Regions from separate parts of the Streptomyces sp. NPDC004610 genome, predicted to be linked through region 2. Evidence: riboswitches for the same ligand, from Rfam matches in the RefSeq annotation. Region 2 holds a riboswitch; the other holds the start of a gene.

Region 1 (4,260 bases), on a different contig from region 2:
AGGGGTGGCCTGCGCCTCCCCAGGGGAGCGGGTGCGGGTCGGTGAGGGCCGGTCGCGCAGTTCCTCCCCCAGAGGGGGCACCCCCAGCGCCCCTTGGAGCGTTCCCCGGGCTCGCCTCCGGCCCTCCGTCGCAACCCCCGACCCGCGCCCCCGCGGGGCCCGTCAGGCCAGTTCCTCCCGGAGGGTTCGGGTCGCCGTGACCAGGTTCTCCAGGGCCGCCTGGGTTTCCGGCCAGCCCCGGGTCTTCAGGCCGCAGTCCGGGTTGACCCAGAGGCGTTCGGCGGGGATGGCCTTCAGGCCGGTGCGCAGGAGGTCCGCCGCCTCCTCGGGGCTGGGGACGCGGGGGGAGTGGATGTCGTAGACGCCGGGGCCGGCCTCCCGGGGGTAGCCGTGCGCGGCGAGTTCGCGGGCCACCTGCATATGGGAGCGGGCGGCTTCGAGGGAGATGACATCGGCGTCGAGGTCGTCGATGGCCTGGACGATGTCGCCGAACTCGGCGTAGCACATATGGGTGTGGATCTGGGTGTCCGGGCGGACCCCGGCCGTGGTCAGGCGGAACGCCTCCGTCGCCCAGGTCAGATAGGCGGGGCGGTCGGCCGCGCGGAGCGGCAGGGTCTCGCGCAGCGCGGGCTCGTCGACCTGGATGACGGACGTGCCCGCCGCCTCCAGGTCGGCCACCTCGTCGCGCAGGGCCAGGGCGACCTGGCGGGCGGTGTCGCCGAGGGGCTGGTCGTCGCGGACGAAGGACCAGGCCAGCATGGTGACCGGGCCGGTGAGCATGCCCTTGACCGGCCGGTCGGTGAGGGACTGGGCGTAGGCCGTCCAGCGGACGGTCATGGGCGCGGGGCGGGAGATGTCCCCGGCCAGGATCGGCGGGCGGACGTACCGGGTGCCGTAGGACTGGACCCAGCCGTGCTGGGTGGCGAGGTAGCCGGTGAGCTGTTCGGCGAAGTACTGGACCATGTCGTTGCGTTCGGGCTCGCCGTGCACCAGGACGTCCAGGCCCGCCTTCTCCTGGAAGGAGATGACGTCCCGGATCTCGGCCTCGATGCGGTCCTCGTAGGCGTCCGTGCCGATACGGCCGGTGCGCAGGTCCGCGCGGGCGGTGCGCAGGGCGGTGGTCTGCGGGAAGGAGCCGATGGTGGTGGTCGGCAGCACGGGCAGGCCCAGGCGGGCGCGCTGCGCGGCGGTCCGGTCGGCGTAGGGGAGGGAGCGGTGGGCGTCGGCGTCGGTGACGGCGGTGGTGCGGGCCCGTACCGCCGGGTCGTGGGTGAGGGGGGAGTTGGTCCGGGAGGCCAGGTCGGCGCGGTTGGCGGCGAGTTGGGCGGCGATGGCGTCGGTGCCCTCGGCGAGGCCCCTGGCCAGGGTGACGATCTCCGCGCTCTTCTGCCGGGCGAACGCCAGCCAGCGCCTGACCTGCGGTGCGATGTCCCGCTCGGCGGAGGCGTCCAGGGGGACGTGGAGGAGGGAGCAGGAGGCGGCCACGTCCACCCGGTCGGCGAGACCGAGCAGGGTGCCCAGGGTGGCGAGGGAGCGGGTGAGGTCGTTGACCCAGATGTTGCGGCCGTTGACGACCCCGGCGACCAGGCGCTTGCCGGGCAGTCCGCCGACCGCCGCGAGGGCGTCCAGATTGGCGGCGGCGGACTCCGTGAAGTCCAGCGCCAGGCCCTCGACGGGGGCCTTGGCCAGGACGGGCAGGGCGTCGCCGAGGCGGTCGAAGTAGGAGGCGACGAGGAGCTTCGGGCGGTCGGTGAGGGCGCCGAGGTCGCGGTAGGCGCGGGCGGCGGCGTTGAGGTCGGCCGGGGTGCGGTCCTGGACCAGGGCGGGTTCGTCCAGCTGCACCCAGTCGGCGCCGGCGGCCCGCAGATCGGCGAGGATCTCGGCGTACACCGGCAGGAGCCGGTCCAGCAGGGTCAGGGGGTCGAAATCGGCGGCCACACCGGGCGCGGGCTTGGCGAGGAGGAGGTAGGTGACCGGGCCGACCAGCACCGGGCGGGCGGTGAGGCCCAGGGCGAGGGCCTCCTTCAGCTCGCCCACCTGCTTGCCGGGGTCGGCGGAGAAGACCGTGTCCGGGCCCAGCTCGGGGACCAGGTAGTGGTAGTTGGTGTCGAACCACTTCGTCATCTCCAGCGGCGCCACGTCCTGCGTGCCGCGCGCCATCGCGAAGTAGCCGTCCAGGGGGTCCGCCGCGACGGCGGCCCGGTGGCGGGCGGGGATCGCGCCGACCATGACGGTGGTGTCGAGGACGTGGTCGTAGTGGGAGAAGTCGCCGGTGGGGACCTCGTGGACCCCGGCGTCGGCGAGCCGGCGCCAGTTGCTCCGGCGGAGTTCGGCGGAGGCGGCCCTCAGGGCGTCGGCGCTGACGCGGCCCTTCCAGTAGCCCTCGACGGCCTTCTTCAGTTCCCGGTGCTGACCCTGGCGGGGGTAGCCGTACACGGTGGCCCGTGCTGCCGCGGCTGCGGGCTTGGTGGTCACGGAGATCTCCTTCGCGAGATGAATCCCTGAGATCCCGGCGACGGGACGGGGGCGCGAAGGGTGACGGAACCGGGCGGCCCGGCCCGTGCGCTGCGGGGCACGGTCGTCCGCCTGACTCTGTACGCCGACCCGCCCGCGAAGGTCACCGGAATGTCCGCGCACGAGTGGTTCGCGCATGGGCGGCTGGCAGGTCTTCGGACTCGCGGGCGCGTCCTGACGAGATCAGGACCCCTACTGGCCGTCGCTTCCCAGGCCCGTTCTCCCGGACCCAGTGCGTATGACGGCGGTCGTTCCCACTCACCGCTGCGGGGCAGTCCCGGATTCCCACCGGGTTCCCTCTTGCGACGCTCCCGCCTGGCGGACGGGGCGAACCAGCTGCGTCGGTCACCCTAGCCGCTCGGACACCGCCCGTACATGACGTCTCACCCGTGCCGCGCCCGGGGGAGCGGGCACGGCACGGGAGCGGGAGGCACCCCCTAGGGCCGGTCCGCCGGGGTGGCGGGCGGGTCGTAGCGCAGCGGGGTGAGCTGCTGGACGTCGTAGCGCAGCCGCAGGGCGGCGATGGCGGAGTGATCGATCTCTCCTTGGGCGGCGAGGATGTCGAGCAGTTCCTCGAAGTACCGCTCGTGCGCCGGGGGCGGGGCGGCCTGGAAGAGCACCCGGGCCGGTTCGGGGCCGGTGTTGGCGAAGGCGTGCGGGCATCCGGGCGGGACGAACAGCAGGGTGCCGGGGCCCGCCCGCACCGCCCGCTCCCCGGCGGCGGACTCCCACTCCCGCCAGTGGTCCGGGGTCCTCACCAGCGGCTCGAAGGCCAGCACCTCCAACTCGCCCTCGATGACGTAGAACAACTCCTCGCTGTGCGTATGGGTGTGGGCGCCCACATCGAAGCCGGGCGGGACGACGACCTCGAAGGTGGAGGCCGCCCGGGAGTGCTCGCCGGTCACCTTGAAGGTGACCCGCTGGGCGGCGACCGCCACGGTCCGCCCCCGGCCGGGCGGCAGGATCAGCGGCCCGGCGGACGCGCCGCCCGTCACCGCGCGCCGGACCCGGTCCCGGGCCGGACGGCCGCGGCCGTCGTCATACCGGGCCCTCCGTGGACACCGCCGCCGGGCCGGGCGCGGGCGCCGGGGTCGGCGTGGGCACCCGCACCGCAGGGGTGGCGCCGTTGCTCGCCGGGCGCGGGGCCTCAGCGGCCGGATCGGTGCGCACCCCCGCACCGGCGCCCTGCTCGGCCGCCGGTTCGGTGCTGTCGGTGGTCCAGCGGCCGAGGGTGATCTCGGCGGTGATGCCGGGCCCGAACCCGGCGATCATCCCCAGCTCCCCCGGCGCGCAGCCGCCCTCCTCGAACAGCCGGCGCAGCGCGTCCAGCACCACCGCGCTGGCGATGTTCCCGTACTCGGCGAGCGTGGCCCGGCTGAAGCGGAACATCTCCGGCGGCACGGCGAGATAGTGGCTCAGATCGTCCAGGATGCGCGGTCCGCCCGCGTGGATCAGATAGAAGCTCTGCGCGCTGGCGTCCCGCCGGTACTGGGCGGCCAGCGAAGTCAGCGCCGGGGCCAGCTGCTCCATGGTGCCGGGCACCCGCCGGTCGAGCATGAAGTGGAAGCCCGTCGGCCGCACCCGGTAGGCGATCCAGTCCTCGCTGTCCGGCACCAGATAGGAGCCGTTCGCCTCCAGCTCGATCCCGGTGCCCCCCATCCCGCGCACCACCGCCGCGGCCACCGCGTCCCCGAACAGCCCGTTGGACAGCATGTTGCCGACCGTCAGATCGGTCGGCTGGTAGCA
Region 2 (4,260 bases):
TCGCGCTGCCGGACCGTTCCTCGGGCGCGGCGCAGGCCGGGTACTTCGTCCGTGGCGGTGGGGGCTGGCGGGCGGACGGGTGGACGCTGCCGTCGGCGCTGGACATCGAGGGGAATCCGTACGACGGGAAGCGGCCGTGCTACGGGTTGAGCGCGGCGCGGATGGTTGGCTGGATCAGATCGTTCAGCGATGAGGTGGAACGGCTCACCGGGCGCCGTCCGGTGATCTACACCTCGGCGCGGTGGTGGAACGCCTGCACCGGGCGCAGTACCGCGTTCGCGGACGGGCACGCGCTCTGGGTGGCCCGGTACGGGACGAGGAGCGCCGGGGAGCTGCCCGCGGGGTGGTCGCGGTGGACGTTCTGGCAGCACGACGACCGGGGTGGGCTGCCGGGTGACCAGAATCTCTTCGCCGGGTCGGTGGAGGGGCTGCGGGAGTTCGCCCGGGGCGGGTGAGACCGGCGCCGGACGCGCGAGGGCGAGGCGCCGGACGCGTGGCGGCCAGGCGCCGGGCGCGCGGGGGCCAGGCGCCCCACGGCCCGTCGAGCCACCGCGGGTGGGCACCGGACGGACAGCGGACGGACAGCGGACGGACACCGGGGCGGGCGGCTGGGCGGGCGGCCGGTGGACGCCCTGGCCCGTGTCACAGGAAACGGAATGCCAACCCCCCGTCACATACACCCTGACGCCCCCCTTAGTTCACCATTCGTTCATCTGGGTTACCTACGTTCATCCGGCCGATGACCTCGAACGAATGCCTGGGTAAATGGAAAGCTTCTCGCTGATCCTCGCGATTGTGGTGGTCACCGCACTCGCGTTCGATTTCACGAACGGTTTCCACGACACCGCGAACGCGATGGCCACCACCATCTCGACCGGTGCCATGAGACCCAAGGCCGCGGTGGCGATGTCCGCCGTCCTGAACCTGGTGGGCGCCTTCCTCTCCGTGGAGGTCGCCAACACCATCTCCAAAGGGCTCGTCGACGAGTCCGGTATCCAGCCCGAGGTCATCTTCGCGGCGCTGGTCGGCGCGATCCTGTGGAATCTGCTGACCTGGCTGGTGGGCCTGCCGTCCTCCTCCTCGCACGCGCTGATGGGCGGTCTGATCGGCGCGGCCATCGCCTCCGCCGGGCTCGGCGCGGTGCACGGCGACGTACTGATCACCAAGGTGCTGATCCCCGCGATCGCCGCGCCGCTGGTCGCCGGGCTCGCGGCGATGTTCGCCACCCGGCTGACGTACTCGCTCGGCAAGAAGTCCGCCGGGAGCCGGTCGTCCGCCAAGGGCTACCGGGCCGGGCAGATCGCGTCCGCCGGTCTGGTCTCGCTGGCGCACGGCACCAACGACGCGCAGAAGACCATGGGCATCATCACCCTCGCCCTGGTCGCCGGTGGCGCCCTCGCCCCCGACTCCGACCCTCCCACCTGGGTGATCGTCTCCGCCGGTGTGGCCATCGCGCTCGGCACCTACCTCGGCGGCTGGCGCATCATCCGCACCATGGGCAAGGGCCTGACCGACCTCCAGCCGCAGCAGGGCTTCGCCGCCCAGACCAGCGCCGCCACGGTCATCCTGGCCTCCTCGCACCTCGGCTTCTCGCTCTCCACCACCCACTCCGTGTCCGGCGCGGTGATGGGCGCGGGGCTGGGCCGCAAGGGCGGGGTGGTCCGCTGGTCCACGGCCACCCGGATGTTCGTCGCCTGGGGGCTGACGCTGCCGGCCGCCGCCGTGGTCGGCGCGCTCGCCGAGTGGGTGTGCCGCTTCGGCGCCTGGGGCACCGGCCTCGTCGCCGTCTTCCTGATCGCCTCCAGCGCCTGGATCTGGAAGCTGTCCCGCCGCGAGGTCGTCGACCACACCAACGTCAATGACTCCGACGGTGACGGCGGCTCCGCCGCGGGCGCCGGTGGGGGCGGTCCCGATGAGGCGCCCGGTGTGGTCACCGCCGCCGTCGCCGCCGTGACGCCGCCGCCGACCGTGGCCGCGGAGGAGGCCGCGGGCGCCATCCCGGCCCAGCAGGGCGGCACGCCCGCCGCCGGCTCCGCCTCTGGTACCGGTCCCGATCCGGCCGCGCCCAAGGCCACCGTCTGAGCGGCGCCGTCCGTCGCCCTCCCCCTCCCCCCTCCACGACACTCAAGGACACAGCAGCATGGAAATCGACTGGGCGGCCCTCGGCTCCGTCTTCGGAGTCAGCCTCGTGGTCACCGTGGCCCTCGTCGGCCTGTTCACCCTCGGCATCAGCGGGCTGGCACGCCATGAGCGCGCGGCCGACAGCGGCGGGGGCGCGACGCTCGCGGTCACCGGCGCGTACGCCTGCTTCGCGGCGTGCCTGGGGGCCGTGGCGTACGGGATCTATCTGATCGTCGCCTGACACCCGCGCCGGGACGGGGCGGTCCGGGCCGGGGCGGTCCGTTCGGCGCGGGTGCGCCTGCGCGGTGGCGGGCCCGTCCGATCGTCGACCGACCCGCGTGCAGCGGTCGGCCCGCGCGCAACGGCGTGCCCGCGGGCGCGCGTTCGTCCCGCACACCCCCCACGAGGGCGGGTACCGGACCCAGGGACCTGGGTTCCGTACCCGCCCTCGTGGTGTGCGCGACGGTCGCTGTGTGGAGCTGAGCACACTCTCCTGTCGCAGGTCAGCGGCAGGTTGACGGTTTCTCCGGCCCCGTGGTGGACTGCCGGGGCCAACTACGGCGACACGAGAGGAAGCCGGTGCGAATCCGGCGCGGTCCCGCCACTGTCACCGGGGTAGAACCCCCCGGGAGCCAGGAACTCTCACCGCCGCTTCGTCGAACCAGGGCGCGGACACCCTGAGTGAGGACATGTCGCCATGCTCGGCTGCCGATCGAGGCTCGCCACCGGACCTGGACACGGATCCGGACCCGGAACCGGGACCCCGCTCCCCCTGACTTCCGCCTCCGCGGCCGGCTGAGCCGATGTCCGCCGAACGCGACTTCGCGTACGGCGCCGCCGCCGGACTCCTCGGTGACCTGCTCCTCGGCGATCCCCGCCGCGGGCATCCGGTCGCCGTGTTCGGACGGGCGGCGGGCGCCGTGGAACGACTGCTGTGGCGCGACCACCGGGGGTGGGGCGCGCTGCACACCGCCGTGTGCGTGGGCGGCGCCACCGCCCTGGGCCTGGCGGCGACCCGCGCGGTACGGTCCTCCGCCGCCGCCTCCGTCCTGCTGACCGGCGCCGCCACCTGGGCCGTGGTCGGCGGGACCTCGCTGGGGCGGGAGGCTCGGGCGATCGGGCGCGCGCTGGAGCGCGGGGACGTGGCCGGGGCGCGGGCGCGGTTGCCGCATCTGTGCGGGCGGGACCCGCAGGCGCTGGACGCCGACGGGATCGCGCGGGCCGTCGTGGAGTCCGTGGCCGAGAACACCTCCGACGCGGTGGTGGGGGCGCTGGTGTGGGGGGCCGTGGCGGGGGTGCCGGGGCTGCTGGGATTCCGGGCGGTGAACACTCTGGACGCGATGGTGGGTCACCGGTCGCGGCGGTACCGGCGCTTCGGATGGGCGTCCGCGCGGCTCGACGATGTGGCGGGCTGGCCGGGGGCACGGCTGACGGCCGCGCTGACCGTCGTCGCCGGAGGTGATCCGCGAGGGGCCTGGCGGGCCTGGCGCGAGGACGCCGACCGGCATCCGAGCCCCAACGCCGGGGTCGTGGAGGCGGCGTTCGCGGGCGCGCTCGGTGTGCGACTCGGCGGGACCCTGTCGTACGCGGGCCGGGTCGAGCGGCGCCCGGTGCTGAACGGGACGGGGCGGGCGGTGACGGTCGCGGATGTCGAGCGGGCGGTACGGGTGTCGCGGCGGGTGCAGTGGCTGGCGCTGGGGGTGAGCGTGGCGGGGGCGACTTGGCGGACGTGGGGGCGGGGGCCTGCCGGCGGGGGCGGGGGGTTGGCGAAGGCCGGGTTGGCGAAGCTGGGGTTGGCGAAGGCGGGGCTGGGGAACCGGGGGTCGCAGAACCCGGGGTTGGCGGAGCGCGGGTCGCGGAACCCGGGGGCGCGGAGCCTGGAGTCGCCGAAGCCGGGGGCGCGGAACCCGAGGACGCGGAGCCTGGAGTCGCAGAGCCTGGACTCGGCGAAGCCGGAGTCGCAGAACCCGAGGACGCAGAACCTGGACTCGCCGAGCCCGGGGTCGCCGAACCCGGGATCACAACACCCGAAGCTGCCGAAGGCCGGCTCGCACATCCCGGAGTCGCCCAACCCCAGGCCACAGAACCCGGAGTCGCCGAAGCCTGGGTCGCAGAACCCGAGATCACAACACCCAGAGC

Evidence for each region. A riboswitch is a leader RNA that binds a small molecule or an ion and turns the genes downstream of it on or off. The one in region 2 is predicted to bind cobalamin.
Region 1: it holds a riboswitch for cobalamin, as region 2 does, so the genes downstream of both, metE (5-methyltetrahydropteroyltriglutamate--homocysteine S-methyltransferase) here and ABZX40_RS13945 (cobalamin biosynthesis protein) in region 2, are expected to answer to the same signal.

Annotation. Positions count from the first base shown of each region.
Region 1 is NZ_JBEXLA010000015.1:186,057-190,316, forward strand. It holds gene metE (5-methyltetrahydropteroyltriglutamate--homocysteine S-methyltransferase) at 163-2,475, opposite strand; cobalamin riboswitch at 2,643-2,866, opposite strand; gene ABZX40_RS19170 (cupin domain-containing protein) at 2,952-3,509, opposite strand; gene ABZX40_RS19175 (type III polyketide synthase) at 3,553-4,260, opposite strand, start outside.
Region 2 is NZ_JBEXLA010000010.1:185,036-189,295, reverse strand. It holds gene ABZX40_RS13960 (lysozyme) at 1-455, shown strand, start outside; gene ABZX40_RS13955 (inorganic phosphate transporter) at 766-2,082, shown strand; gene ABZX40_RS13950 (hypothetical protein) at 2,141-2,362, shown strand; cobalamin riboswitch at 2,643-2,783, shown strand; partial or broken gene ABZX40_RS13945 (cobalamin biosynthesis protein) at 2,925-3,833, shown strand.